Linked DNA regions of Pseudolabrys taiwanensis. The protein of the gene in region 2 interacts with the protein of the main gene of each other region in a pairwise test. Links are inferred from orthologs where the notes say so. Each region holds a gene or a part of one and is shown on either strand. Other genes may lie near its edges.

Evidence for each region.
Region 1: the proteins of rlmN (region 2) and ftsZ interact in binary tests that used the Escherichia coli proteins (3 or more experiments, as listed by UniProt). The link is inferred for Pseudolabrys taiwanensis from one-to-one orthologs.

The regions. Positions count from the first base shown.
Region 1 is NZ_CP031417.1:5,331,767-5,338,233, reverse strand. What follows is about bases 1,294-4,231. They hold ftsZ (cell division protein FtsZ), read right to left. Parts: upstream 3,667-4,231; coding sequence 1,921-3,666; downstream 1,294-1,920. Other genes in these bases: ftsA (cell division protein FtsA), read right to left, coding at 3,738-4,231; lpxC (UDP-3-O-acyl-N-acetylglucosamine deacetylase), read right to left, coding at 1,294-1,505. Also shown: DW352_RS25380 (outer membrane protein assembly factor BamD), read right to left, coding at 1-329; more of lpxC, read right to left, coding at 549-1,293; more of ftsA, read right to left, coding at 4,232-5,063; DW352_RS25360 (cell division protein FtsQ/DivIB), read right to left, coding at 5,060-5,989; DW352_RS25355 (hypothetical protein), read left to right, coding at 6,365-6,467. UniProt on the Escherichia coli protein: Essential cell division protein that forms a contractile ring structure (Z ring) at the future cell division site. The regulation of the ring assembly controls the timing and the location of cell division.
Region 2 is NZ_CP031417.1:4,129,285-4,135,740, reverse strand. The notes cover bases 2,287-5,213. They hold rlmN (dual-specificity RNA methyltransferase RlmN), read right to left. Parts: upstream 4,406-5,213; coding sequence 3,167-4,405; downstream 2,287-3,166. Other genes in these bases: DW352_RS19590 (invasion associated locus B family protein), read right to left, coding at 4,633-5,175; DW352_RS19600 (hypothetical protein), read right to left, coding at 2,683-3,141; DW352_RS19605 (2-hydroxychromene-2-carboxylate isomerase), read left to right, coding at 2,287-2,686. Also shown: DW352_RS19620 (lytic murein transglycosylase), read left to right, coding at 1-127; DW352_RS19615 (Bug family tripartite tricarboxylate transporter substrate binding protein), read right to left, coding at 147-1,124; DW352_RS19610 (phosphatase PAP2 family protein), read right to left, coding at 1,246-2,022; more of DW352_RS19605, read left to right, coding at 2,084-2,286; DW352_RS19585 (NADPH:quinone oxidoreductase family protein), read left to right, coding at 5,389-6,363.

The DNA.
Region 1 (6,467 bases), 1.2 Mb from region 2 along the record:
GCCGCCGTCACACACTCCTCGTATTGGCCGGTCTGGTAATAAGAGAAGGCCGACATGATGAGCGACTTACGCGCCCACTCCGAATACGGATGCTGCCGGTCCACTTCCTCGAACTTCTTGACCGCGTCCTTCGGATTGTTCTTGGCGTTGAGGTAAAAAAGGCCCTCGTTGTAGAGCTTGTCCGCGGCCTCGTCCGGCGGCGTGTCGTCCTTCTTACTGAAGAGATCGAGGCTGCTGCACGCGCCGAGGCTCAGCGCGACGAGCACCATGGCGGCGGTGCGCATCAGGCGGCGCCCTTTGGCATTGGCCGCATGACCGGCCGACGTCATCCCATGCATGGCCGCGTTATCCTCACCCACCAAAAACCGCACACGACGCTATGGCCACAGTTCCCCGCAGGGCGGGACAGGTGCCTTTGCTCGCAAGAATTTAGCGCAAATTCCCCGAAACCGCGCCGGTCTAGACAAAATAACGCGGTCTCGCCAAGCGATTAGGCCGACATTCGGCCGGGATTAAGGCGGCTCGGTTAACCCAGAGCCGCGAAAACGTCAGGAAACGTCGGGACCGAAGGCCGGGGCCGGCAAAACGGTCGCCGACTGCCCCTTGCCGCGCTGACGACGCGCCGGCTCGGCCGGCGCCTCAACGACGCGCCAGGCGCTCGTATCCGCCATCAAGGCCGACAAAACCATGTGGTTGAGCTTGTGGCCGCCGCGGACCGTCTTGTAGGCCGCGAGCAATGGCAGACCGGCCAGCGCCAGGTCGCCAACCGCATCGAGCACCTTGTGGCGCACGAACTCATCGGCAAAGCGAAGCCCTTCCGGATTAAGGACGCGGTCTTCGCTGACCACCAGCGTGTTCTCGAAGGATGCACCGAGCGCATAACCGGCGCTCCAGAGCTTCGCGACGTCCTTCATGAATCCAAAGGTGCGCGCCCGCGCGATCTCGTTGCGGAAGGTGTCGGGCTCGATATCGAGCGCCAACGCCTGCTGTCCGATCAGCGGATGATCGAAGGCGATCTCGGCCTCGACGCGGAAGCCATGCTCGTAAGGACGCAGCTCGCCGAAGGCATCGCCTTTGGCAACGCGCACCGGCTTGAGCACTTCGATAAAACGGCGCGGCAAAGCGCGCATGGTCAGGCCGGCTTGATCCAACGCATCGACGAAAGCCGCTGCGCTGCCGTCCATGATCGGCACTTCCGGACCGTCGATTTCAACGACGACGTTATCGACGTTCAGACCACGCAGCGCAGCGAGCAGATGCTCGGCGGTCGAACAGATCGGGCCCTTGGCATCGCCGAGAACCGTCGCGAATTCGGTCGCGGTGACCGCGCGCACGTCGGCGCGAATTTCGCGCTCGATCGAGCCGTCGGCGGTTACACGCTGGAAAACGATGCCCGTGTCGTCATCGCCCGGGCTGAGCGTGAGCGTCGCGGGCTTGCCCGAATGCACGCCGACACCGGTCACGGCAACCTGGTCACGGAGCGTGGTCTGCTTGGCGCCCTTCATCAGCTCTTTTTTTCGGCGCGTCCTTGAACGGTGCGCCGTCCCCATCCATACCCTGCGCGGGTCACATTTTGGCCTTCAACCCCGTCCGCAGTTTGCGGCCGGCGCGAACCCCCAGGACTGGAAAAGTCCCTTTCGCGGCTGAAACTTAGGCTTAGGCGGCGGCGCTTCCAACTCACGCTTTCTTACCAACTGTTACTCTTTTTCGCCGCATTTTCACGGGTCCCGGAAGGCGACCTTCCGGTTTACCTGACATTAAGGAACCCGACGGAAAGGGGCGATGGCTCAGAACAACGGCGCCGCCCCGGTCGCTCACTTAAAACGTACATAATTTCAAAAGCTTAATGTAACACTACCAAACGCCCGATGTGAAACGGCCCCGCATGACTGGGTCAATGCGGGGCCGTCGATCTTGGAGCTAGTTGGCCTGTCTGCGGAGGAAGGCCGGGATATCGAGTTGGTCTTCCTCCGGCGAATTATGCACAGGGGCTGGTCGACCGTGCGGGTCGAGCCCCTGGGGGGCCGTTCGCCGCCCGTATTCAGACACCGGGTCCATTGGGCGACCGGCTTCCGGCTGCCGAGGAGCCGGCCGCGGCGGCGGTGCGTATTGCGGAATCGGGCGGGCCGCACGCGGGACTGGCGGCGCGGCGTCCGTTTCTTCCTGGCGACGGCCGAGACCGACCGAAGCGAGGCGCTGCATCAGCGACATGCGCTGCTTCTCGGGATGATTGTCGACCGCCGGCTCGCCACGCTGGGCACGAATCTCGTTCTGTGCCGGAATCGGCAGTTCGTCGATGCGCGGCATGCGCTGACGGAGCGGCCGTTCCGCCTGCGGCGGGATGAAGGCCGGCGCTGGAGCCGGCTCATGCATCATTTCCGGCTCTTCCTGGTGCGTCGGCTCGAACAACGACGGCTTCACGGTCGGCATCGGGCGGATCGTGACATCTTCAACGCCGGGGGTCGGCAGGATCGCGGCCGCGACAGCAGCGTGCGCTGCGGTCTCGACCGCCGCCGTCGCCTGCACGGTGGCCGGCGTCGGAATCGTCGGCGCCATGCCCGTCGTCCCAGGCGCGCGCTCGACCCGCTCGGCGATGCGACGCGAATCGTCACGCAGCTTGGAGGCGAGCGCCTTGAGAGCGTTCTCGGTCGGCGCCGGCTGCGTGCTGGTCAGGGGCGGCAGCGGCTGCGCCATCTTGCCGGTGTTGTCGATGCCGGTGGCAACGACCGACACGCGGATGATGCCGTCGAGGCTCTCGTCGAAGGTCGCGCCGACGATGATGTTGGCGTCCTGATCGACCTCCTCGCGGATGCGGGTGGCGGCTTCGTCGACTTCGTACAGCGTGAGGTCTTTGCCGCCGGTGATCGAGATCAGCAAGCCCTTCGCGCCCTTCATCGATGCGTCGTCGATGAGCGGGTTGGAGATGGCGGCTTCGGCGGCGGTGAGCGCGCGCTTCTCGCCCGAGGCCTCGCCGGTGCCCATCATCGCCTTGCCCATCTCGCGCATGACGGCGCGAACGTCGGCGAAGTCGAGGTTGATCAGGCCTTCCTTGACCATCAGATCGGTGATGCAAGCCACGCCCGAGTAGAGCACCTGGTCGGCCATCGCGAAGGCGTCGGCGAAGGTCGTCTTCTCATTGGCGACCCGGAACAGGTTCTGGTTCGGGATGATCAACAGCGTGTCGACCACTTTGTGCAGTTCGGCGATGCCGGACTCGGCGTAGCGCATGCGGCGCTGGCCTTCGAAGTGGAACGGCTTGGTGACGACGCCGACCGTGAGGATGCCCATCTCGCGCGCGGTCTTGGCGATGACCGGAGCGGCGCCGGTGCCGGTGCCGCCGCCCATGCCGGCGGTGACGAACACCATGTGCGCGCCCGAGAGATGATCGCGGATTTCGTCGAGGACTTCTTCCGCGGCGGCGCGACCGACCTCAGGCTGCGAGCCAGCGCCGAGACCTTCCGTGACCTGGCTGCCCATCTGAACGATGCGCTCGGCCTTGGACATCGTCAGCGCCTGCGCATCCGTGTTCGCGACGACGAAGTCGACGCCCTGGAGGCCGGCCGTGATCATGTTGTTGACGGCGTTGCCGCCGGCGCCGCCGACGCCGAACACGGTAATGCGCGGCTTCATCTCGTGGATGTCGGGGATCTGCAGGTTGATCGTCATGTTTGCCTCTTTAAGCCGCCGATCGGGCCGGTCCGCCACCGGCCGTTACGTGGTTTGCATCAGTCCTAGGGTCAGAAGCTTTCGCGCAGCCATCGCCCGACCCGAGCCATATAGCCGCCGTTTCCGGTCATCAGATGCCGCGTACGCCGCGGTTCGAAGTGTTCGAGATGGGCCGCCTGCGGGTACACCAACAGACCGGCAGCCACCGCGAAAGCCGGCCCCTTGGCGGATTCCGGCAAGCCGGAAAGCCCAAGCGGACGGCCGATACGCACGGGACGCTTCAGGATACGCGACGCCAGATCCGCGATGCCGGTGAGCTGGCTGGCACCGCCCGTCAGCACCACCCGCCCGCGCGGCTCAGCCGCGAAGGGCGAAGCCGCCAGCCGGTCGCGCACCATCTCCAGGATCTCCTCGACCCGGGGCTTGATGATGCGCGTGAGCGCCGCGCGAGACACGAACTGCGGAGGCTCCCGCTCGTCATCGCCGAACGGAGGCACCGTGATCATGTCACGCTCGTCGGACCCACCGGACAAAACACTGCCATAAATCGCCTTGATTCGCTCAGCATCCGCAATGCGGGTGTTGAGTCCGCGGGCCAGATCCATGGTGACGTGATGCCCGCCGAGCGCAAAACCGTCGGCATGCACAAAGCGGCCCTGTGAAAATACCGCCGCCGTGGTGGTGCCGGCGCCGAGATCGATGACCGCCGCGCCCAGATCCGCCTCGTCGTCGGCGAGCACCGACAGACCGGCCATGTAGGGCGAGGCGACCATGGCCTCGATGTTCAGATGGCTGCGCTCGACCGTGAGCATCAGGTTGCGCACGGTGGCGACGTCGGCCGTGACCATGTGCATGTCGACGCCGAACTTGTGGCCGAGCATGCCGCGCGGCTCGCGGATGCCGGAGGCGGCATCGAGCGAGTAACCGATCGGCAGCGAATGCAGCACGGCGCGGCCATCGCGCACCGAATGGCGCGACGCGGCCGCGAGCACGCGGGCGATTTCACCGTCGGTGACGGCGCCGCCGGTCAGATCGACATTGGCGATGAAGCGCTCGCTGCCGAGGCGCCCGCCCGAAAGCGCGACCACGACGGATTCAAGCTGCACGTGCGCGGCGTTCTCGGCGATATCGATCGCCGTGCGCACCATGGCTTCGGCCTCGGCGAGGTCGATGACGGTGCCGCCCTTCATGCCGCTCGCCGCCGTGTGCGCGAAACCGAGCACGCGCACGCCGTGGCTGCGCCGGCGCAGCACGTCCTGCGGCGCCTGTGGCTGCAGCTTGGCGATCATGCAGACGATCTTCGAGGTGCCGACATCGAGCGCGGCGACCACGGCCGAACGCTTCGGCGACACCGGCTTCATCTTCGGGGTAAGGCCGAAGCGGACGACGTTGCTCATGCCTCGCCTCCCTTGCCCGCGGCCTTCTTGCGCGCCTTCTCGGCCGCTTTCACCGCCGCGTCGCGCACCGCGAAGGCGGCATCGGACTGGCGCACATAGACACGATCGGCGAGCCGCAGATCGACGGCGGTGATGTCGCGCGTCAGCAACTGCTTGGACTGAGCGAGGTCGACCAGGTTGGCGAGCGCGCGGTCCGGCGCGTCCTGCGGCAACAGCACTTCGATGCCGTTCTTCAGATGCAGCGTCCAGCGGCGCTCGGCGACCAGCACGGAGGCCTGCACCTGGCTGGCGATCGAGGGGAAGCGCTGGAGCATGGCCACGAGGCCGGGCGCGGCGCGCTCGGCGCCGACGCCGACGACCATCGGCAGCGACGCATAGCGCTCCGGCACAAAGGTCTCGAGCACGGTGCCGTCATCGGCGATCAGGTTGACGCGGCCATCCTTCTGCCAGAGGGCGAAGGGCTTGCGCTCCTTGATCTCGATGCGCAGGCGGCCGGGATAAAGCTTCAGCACGGTGGCTTCGGCGATCCAGGGATTGCCGACGAGGCGCGCGCGGGTCTGCGCGGCGTCGAGGAAGACGAGCGAGGAGTTCGCCGTGATGCCGGCGATGTCGAGGATGCGCTGGCGGGGCAATTCGTGCTCGCCGGCCAAGGCCACCTCGGAAATGCGGAAGCCGAAGGCGTTCGCCGTTGCGTCGCAAACGTCCTGGACGTTGGCGGCGAGATCGCCGCCGTGCTCGCCGCGCACGACGCCGTAAGACACGGTGGCGAGCAGGAACAGCGCGACGGCCGAGGCACCCGCCCCGCGCGGCACGTTCAGATTGACCAGCGTCATGCCCCAGCGGCGCAAGGTCCGCGGCCAGCGCGAACCCGCGCCCGGCCAATGCGGCACCGTCACCGGCGCACGGCGGCTCTTAGCTTTCGACACCTGAGCAGAATGCGCTCGACCATCCATCGCGGGCGGCTCTTGACCCCTTGGCCCGGCTCGGGCCTCAAAACGTTCCGGCAACCGGCGCGCGAGGCCCAAGGGCCGGACGCGCCGCGCCGCCAATGGGGTAGTCTTCGGACCATTTGGTAAATGATTAGTAAAAGTTTACGAATTGTTGGGAGGTATTAAGGGAGGGATGGGTTCGTAGGGCGGATTAGCGAAGCGTAATCCGCCAATCCACCATATGCCCCGGCGGGTTACGCCTTCGGCTAACCCGCCCTACGCGTTGTCCCAGCTGCAGACTATAATCCTTGACAGCGTCACGCTGCTCTGGGTATAAATACCCACGTTCCGCCGGTGCGTCCGGGCCACTCTTTGGCCCGCATGCTGTCTGCGCCGGGGCGTTTTTTATTTCCGCCACAAACATCATTCCCACGGAGCATCGCCATGGTGCGATATGCGGAGGATTTCCTCGCCG
Region 2 (6,456 bases):
GGGCTGGAGCCCGGGCGAGCCGAACTTCGCCGTCATCAAGGAATGGAACAAGGCGGAAGTCTACGCCAAGACCATCGCCTTGTTCGCGCAGAAGCTCGACGGCGGCAACAAGCGCGCGGAGCGGTAAGCGTCCGCGCGCAAAGGCGCTATTGCAAAGCGAGCCCGGCGCGCGTGACGAGCGCCTTCACGGCCGGCACTTCCGCCGCGAGACGATCGCCCAATTCCTTCGGCGTGCCGGCGATCACGGTGAAGCCGATGCCGCGCGCTTGTTCGTGCGCCTCCTTGGTGGCGAAGGCATCCTTGCAGGCTTTGGCCAACAGATTGACGATGTCCGGCGGCGTTCCGGCCGGCGCGAACAAAGCCGAGAACGTAACTGACACGAAGCCCGGATAGCCGGATTCGATCAGCGTCGGTACATTGGGCAGATCGGGCCAGCGCTCCGGTCCCGTCACCGCCAGCGCCGTGAGCTGACCGGATTTGATCATGGCCTCTGCCGCCGGCAACGCGACCGAGCCGACCTGCACCGTCCCTTCGAGCACCGCCAAAGCCGATGGACCCGCGCCGCGATAGGGCACGTGGGTCATCGTGATGTCCGCGCGCTGCTTGAGTTCCTCGCCGGTCAGATTCGATTTCGTGCCGACGCCGGGCGAGGAATAATTGAAGGTGCCGGGCGCGGCCTTGGCGCGCGCGACCAGGTCGGCAACCGTCTTGATGCCGCTGCTCGGCTTGACGACGAGCACGTTCGGAGAATTCACCAGCTCCGAGATCGGCGCGAAGTCCTTGAACGGATCGTAGGACAGCTTCTTGTAGATCGCCGGATTGACCGCAATGGCGGTCGACGTCAGCAGCAGCGTATAGCCGTCGGGCTGCGCGCGGGCCGCCATGCTCATGCCGATGTTGCCGGCGGCGCCCGGCCGGTTGTCGACGACCACCGACTGGCCAAGCGAGCGACTGAGCGATTCCGCGAGAATACGCGCGATGATGTCGGTGGGACCGCCGGGCGCGAAGGGCACGATGAGCGTGATCGGCCGGTCGGGATAGGCCAAGACCGCGCTGGTCGGCAGAAGGCTCAGCATGAATGCAAGCAGCGCCGCGCCAAAGGCGGCGCAGGTTCGTTTCCTCATCCCTGACCTCGTTATTTTTTTAACGTCAGGGGAAGTCTAGCATCGCGTGCGCGGCTTAGCGATGCAATCACGCGCGCCGTCCATGCCGGCGTCGCGGAACAAACGGGCAATAGATGCCGCTCTACAGATCCGTTTTGCGCCTGCGGAAAATGCCGACGATGAAGCTGTATCCCGGCATCGCAATGCGCTCGAGCGCGCGCTCGACATCCGCGTCTTCAAGACGCGTGCGCGGCCAGCGATAGATCAACGCATAGCACAGCCAGATGATCAGGAACGTGAAGACGCCGGCGAAGATCACATCGGACGGAAAGTGCGCACCCGCCATCATGCGGAAGCATGCCATCACGGTTCCGAGCGCGATCGCCGCGCCGTAAGCGATGGCGCGGACTTGCGGCGGCGTCAGCGCGGCCGGCGCGATGGTCCAGAACGCGCCGGCAACGTCGCCGGACACAAACGCGCAGTTGCTCGGGCAATCGCCGCCCGGCTTCCACCACGGCATGAAATGCTCGACGCCGCCGAACTCGGTGACGTCGATCGGCCGCGGCCGATCCCAATGATCCTTGAGAATGACATTCACCAGCAGCCCAGGACCGAGCGCCATCGTCGCCGTGAGGAAAAGGATGGCGCGGCCGGAGATCAAGAGCTTGGTGCGCGGCAGCAACAGCTTGATCACCAATGCCGCCACGGACGGCGCGATGAGAATCGTGCCGACCCACAATCCCGCATCGCGCGCCATCATCAGCGGCGGATAAAGCCGCCAGGCAAAAGTGTTCTGGGCGCTGTCGACAACGCGGTAGAAATAGCCGGAGATCGCCAGGTCGAGCCCGGGAAAGAGCCCGAACACCAGACCGGCGACGACGCCGATGGCCAGGACGATGAGGAGACCGGTACGGTTCATGCGGGCTGCGGTCTAGCCGAGGCCGGTGAAAATGGAAAGACGGCGGGTTACAGTGCGGCCTATGGGCACACTCGACTTCTGGTTTGAGTTCGCGTCGACCTATTCTTATCCGGCGGCCATGCGCATCGGCCCGCTGGCCGAAAGCGCCGGCGTCACCGTGCGCTGGCGGCCGTTCCTGCTCGGCCCCGTGTTCAAGGCGCAACAAGGCTGGGAGGATTCGCCGTTCAACATCTATCCGGCGAAGGGGCGCTATATGTGGCGCGATATCGAGCGCATCTGCGCCGCGCAGAAACTGCCGTTCGTGAAGCCCGCGGTGTTTCCGCAGAACACGCTCGTCGCCGCGCGCGTCGCGCTGATCGCGCTCGCGCAAGGGTGGGGTGAAGACTTCTGCCGCGGCATCTATTCGGCCGAATTCGGTCGCGGCCGCGATATCGGCGAGGCCTTCGCGGTCGCCGACGTCATCAATGCGCTCGGACGCAATCCGGATGCCGTGATCGAGGAGTCGCGCACGCAAGCGAACAAGGACGCGTTGCGCGAGCAGACGGAACAGGCATTGCGGCTCGGCATCTTCGGCGCGCCGAGCTTCATCACCGCCGACGGCGAATTGTTCTGGGGCAATGATCGATTGGAGGCCGCGCTCGCCTGGGCGAACGGTCAGGGCTAAGCGGAAGGCTGCCGCCGCTCGCGCCAACGGCCGGCATTGCGGCCGGCGAGCAGCCAATAGACGAAGCCGAACACCGCGCCCGAGGCTGCCGCGACCTCCAAGGGACGCGTCAGCAACGGCGGCGGCGCATCGATCGATTCCTCGCCGCCGATGGTCGGGCCGCCGGCCGTGCCGAGCAGCAACAGCAGCGCGCCGACGCCGGCATAGACGAGGGCCGAGCGGATCTTGAAAGTTTCGGCCAGCGCCACGAGCATCATCACGGGCAGGAAACCGACGGCGCCGGTGAAGCTGACGCCGAAGAACACAAGAAACCAGAAGCCGACACGCTCGACGATGTCGCCGGTGAAGCCGTGCCAGTTCGGCCCCAACAGGCCGATGGCAATGGCGATGCCTGCGGCCAGCATGGCGAAGAGCAGCGCGAAGGCGATGACGAAGAGGCGTCCGAGGAAGGACATGAGATTCACTTGTCCGGCAAGCGGCTCACTCATCCACCATCGCCATCGCGCGCAACGCCATGCGCTCGCGGGCGGTGAGCTTTTCGGTCGCGCTTTTGAGCTGGCCGCAGGCGGCGAGAATGTCGCGGCCGCGCGGCGTGCGCACCGGCGAGGCATAGCCGGCATCGAACACGACCTGTGAGAACTTCTCGATCTGCTCCCAATCGGAGCATTCGTACTTGCTGCCGGGCCAGGGATTGAACGGGATGAGATTGATCTTGGCCGGGATGCCCTTCAGCAGCCGCACCAGCGCCTTGGCATCTTCGATCGAGTCGTTGACGTCCTTGAGCATCACGTACTCGAATGTGATGCGCTTGGCGTTCGACGCGCCGGGATAGTTGCGGCAGGCGTTCAGCAGTTCCTTGATCGGATATTTGCGGTTGAGCGGCACGAGCTCGTTGCGCAGATCGTCGCGCACCGCATGCAGCGAGATCGCCAGCATGCAGCCGATCTCGTTGCCGGCGCGCTCGATCATCGGCACGACGCCCGAGGTCGACAAGGTGATGCGGCGCTTGGAGATGCCGATGCCGTCGCCGTCCGAAACGATGAGCAACGCATCGCGCACCGCCTCGAAATTATAGAGCGGCTCACCCATGCCCATCATGACGATGTTGGTGACGCAGCGATCGCCTGTCGGCACCACGCCGTCGGTCGGGCGCACGCCGCCGGGCCAATCGCCCAGCTTGTCGCGCGCCGCCAACACCTGACCGACGATTTCACCAGCGGTCAGATTGCGCACGAGACGCTGGGTGCCGGTGTGGCAGAAGGAGCAGTTGAGCGTGCAGCCGACCTGGCTCGAAACGCACAAAGTTCCACGCTCGGTATCGGGAATGTAGACGCACTCGACCTCGTGCGGCCGGCCGCTCTCGGGATCGCCGGGCAGCCGCAGCAGCCACTTGCGCGTGCCGTCGACCGACACTTGTTCGGCGATGACCTCGGGCCGGTCGAGCGTGAAGCGCTCGGCGAGCTTGGCCCGCAGATCCTTCGACACGCTGGTCATCTCGTCGAAGACGGTGAAGCCGCGGAAATAGATCCAGTGCCAGAGCTGCTGCACCCGCATCTTGCGCTGGCCTTCCGGCACGCCGAGCGTGCCGAGCGCGTCGGCAAGCTGCGCGCGGCTCATCCCGACCAGCGACGGCCGCTCGGGCGCGACATAGCGCTCCAGCGGCGTCTTCTCGACGAAGCCGGGAATGGCAGGCGCGGTATGGGTTTCGAGCAGCGTCATCGGAACTCAATCAACCTCAACGGAATACGAGGCATCGCCACTTGCTCTCTTCCCTTCTCCCCTTGTGGGAGAGGGTGGCGAGCAAAGCGAGCCGGGTGAGGGGTCGGCGCTTCAAGGCAGAACCCCTCACCCGCCCTCGCTCGGCTTCGCCTCCGCTCGGGCACCCTCTCCCACAAGGGGAGAGGGAAAGCCAGTCTGCGGCCGGGCTTACTTAAGCATTGACGGCGCTACTTGCACTCCTCGGCGACCTTGTCGAGCGCCTCGCCGAGGCCCTTGAGCGAATAGGTATCCGTCGTCTTGGTGCCGCGGCCGGACTCGCTCTTGACCACGAGGGTCGCGCCCTTGCGCATGGCGGTGACCATCTGCGCCTCTTCGGCCGCGTTCTTCACCCAGGCGCCGTCATTCTGCGTGTAGAGCACATAATTGGCGTTGCCGATGGCGGCGGAGGCCTCATGGCCACCCTTCTGCGGGTAGCCGACGATCACCGATACCTCGTTCTTCACCTTCTCGGCCGGCCGCGTCGACACGAAGGCATAGGACGGATCGCGCGGGCGACCCGCGGGTTCGGTCGTCGCCGAGGTCGGTTTCGACAGCGCAAAGCACACTTTCTTGCCGCCTGGCGTCGCCTTGTAGGCGCCCCAGTCGCCGAACTGGCCGAGCAACACGGCCTGCTCGGCCGGGTTCTTCGATGGCTGTGCCATGGCCATACCGGCGAAAGCGGTCGCAGCAAACATGGCCAGGGAGGTGCGGAACAAATACTGAGTGGTCATCGGGCCCTACCGGTCAAAGGGTGCGACGGTTCGCAAACCGCCCAAACCAAATAAGTGGCTGGATATTAGCCCATTAGGGGCGAATATCGGCAACAAGGCGGCAGACCGCCGCCTTTGGCGAACCTAGCCCCAGATCGTTAACACGATCTCGCCCCGACGCGGCCCACCCGTGCTAGATCGACGCACGTGTTTTCCAAGAGCCTGACACCATCCATGAAAGCCCTGCTCTGCACCCATTACGGCACCCCCGACGATCTGACGCTGGCCGAGGTCCCGGAGCCCGCGCCCAAGCCGGGCGAAGCCGTGGTGCGTATCCATGCAGCCGCATTGAATTTCTTCGACACGCTGATCATCGCCGGCAAGTATCAGACGAAGCCGGAGATGCCGTTCTCGCCGGCCGCCGAGTTCGCCGGTGTCGTCGAGAGCCTGGGCGAGGCCGTCACGACGCTGAAGCCCGGCGACCGCGTGCAGGGCTTTTGCAGCTACGGCGCGGCCCGCGAAAAGATTGCATTGTCGGCCGAGCGCCTGGTGAAGGTTCCGGATGCGCTCGATTTCGATCGCGCCGCCGGCCTCACGGTCACCTACGGCACCACGCTGCACGCGTTGAAAGACCGCGCCAAGCTCAAGCCCGGTGAGACGCTCGCCGTGCTCGGTGCGTCTGGCGGCGTCGGCCTCGCGGCAATCGAGCTCGGCAAACTCATGGGCGCGCGCGTCATCGCCTGCGCCTCATCGGCGGAGAAGATCGCCTTCGCCAAGCAACATGGCGCCGACGAAGGTATCGACTACGCCAGCGAAGACTTGAAGGAGGCCTTGCGTCGCGCCACGCAAGGCAAGGGCGCCGATGTGATCTACGATCCGGTCGGCGGCGCCTACACGGAGGCGGCGCTGCGCGCGATTGCGTGGGAGGGCCGCTTCCTTGTGATCGGCTTTGCCGCCGGCGACATCCCGAAGCTGCCGCTCAACCTCGTGCTGCTGAAAGGCTGCGATCTGCTCGGCGTGTTCTGGGGGTCGTGGCTCCAGCGCGATCCGGCCGGCCACCGCGCCAACACCGAACAGCTCATGCAATGGTGCGCCGATGGCAAGTTGTCGTCGCATGTGCACGCGGTGTATCCGCTGGCCGACGCGCCGGCAGCCCTCAAAGCCATCGCCGCGCGGCAGGTGATGGGCAAGGTGATCTTGAGGCCTTAGCTGTTGGCGCCAGCGCCGCCCGCATTCGGTCATGCGCGGGCTTGACCCGCGCATCCATGAAGCCGCACCGCCAATCCGACCTTACGTCCGGCT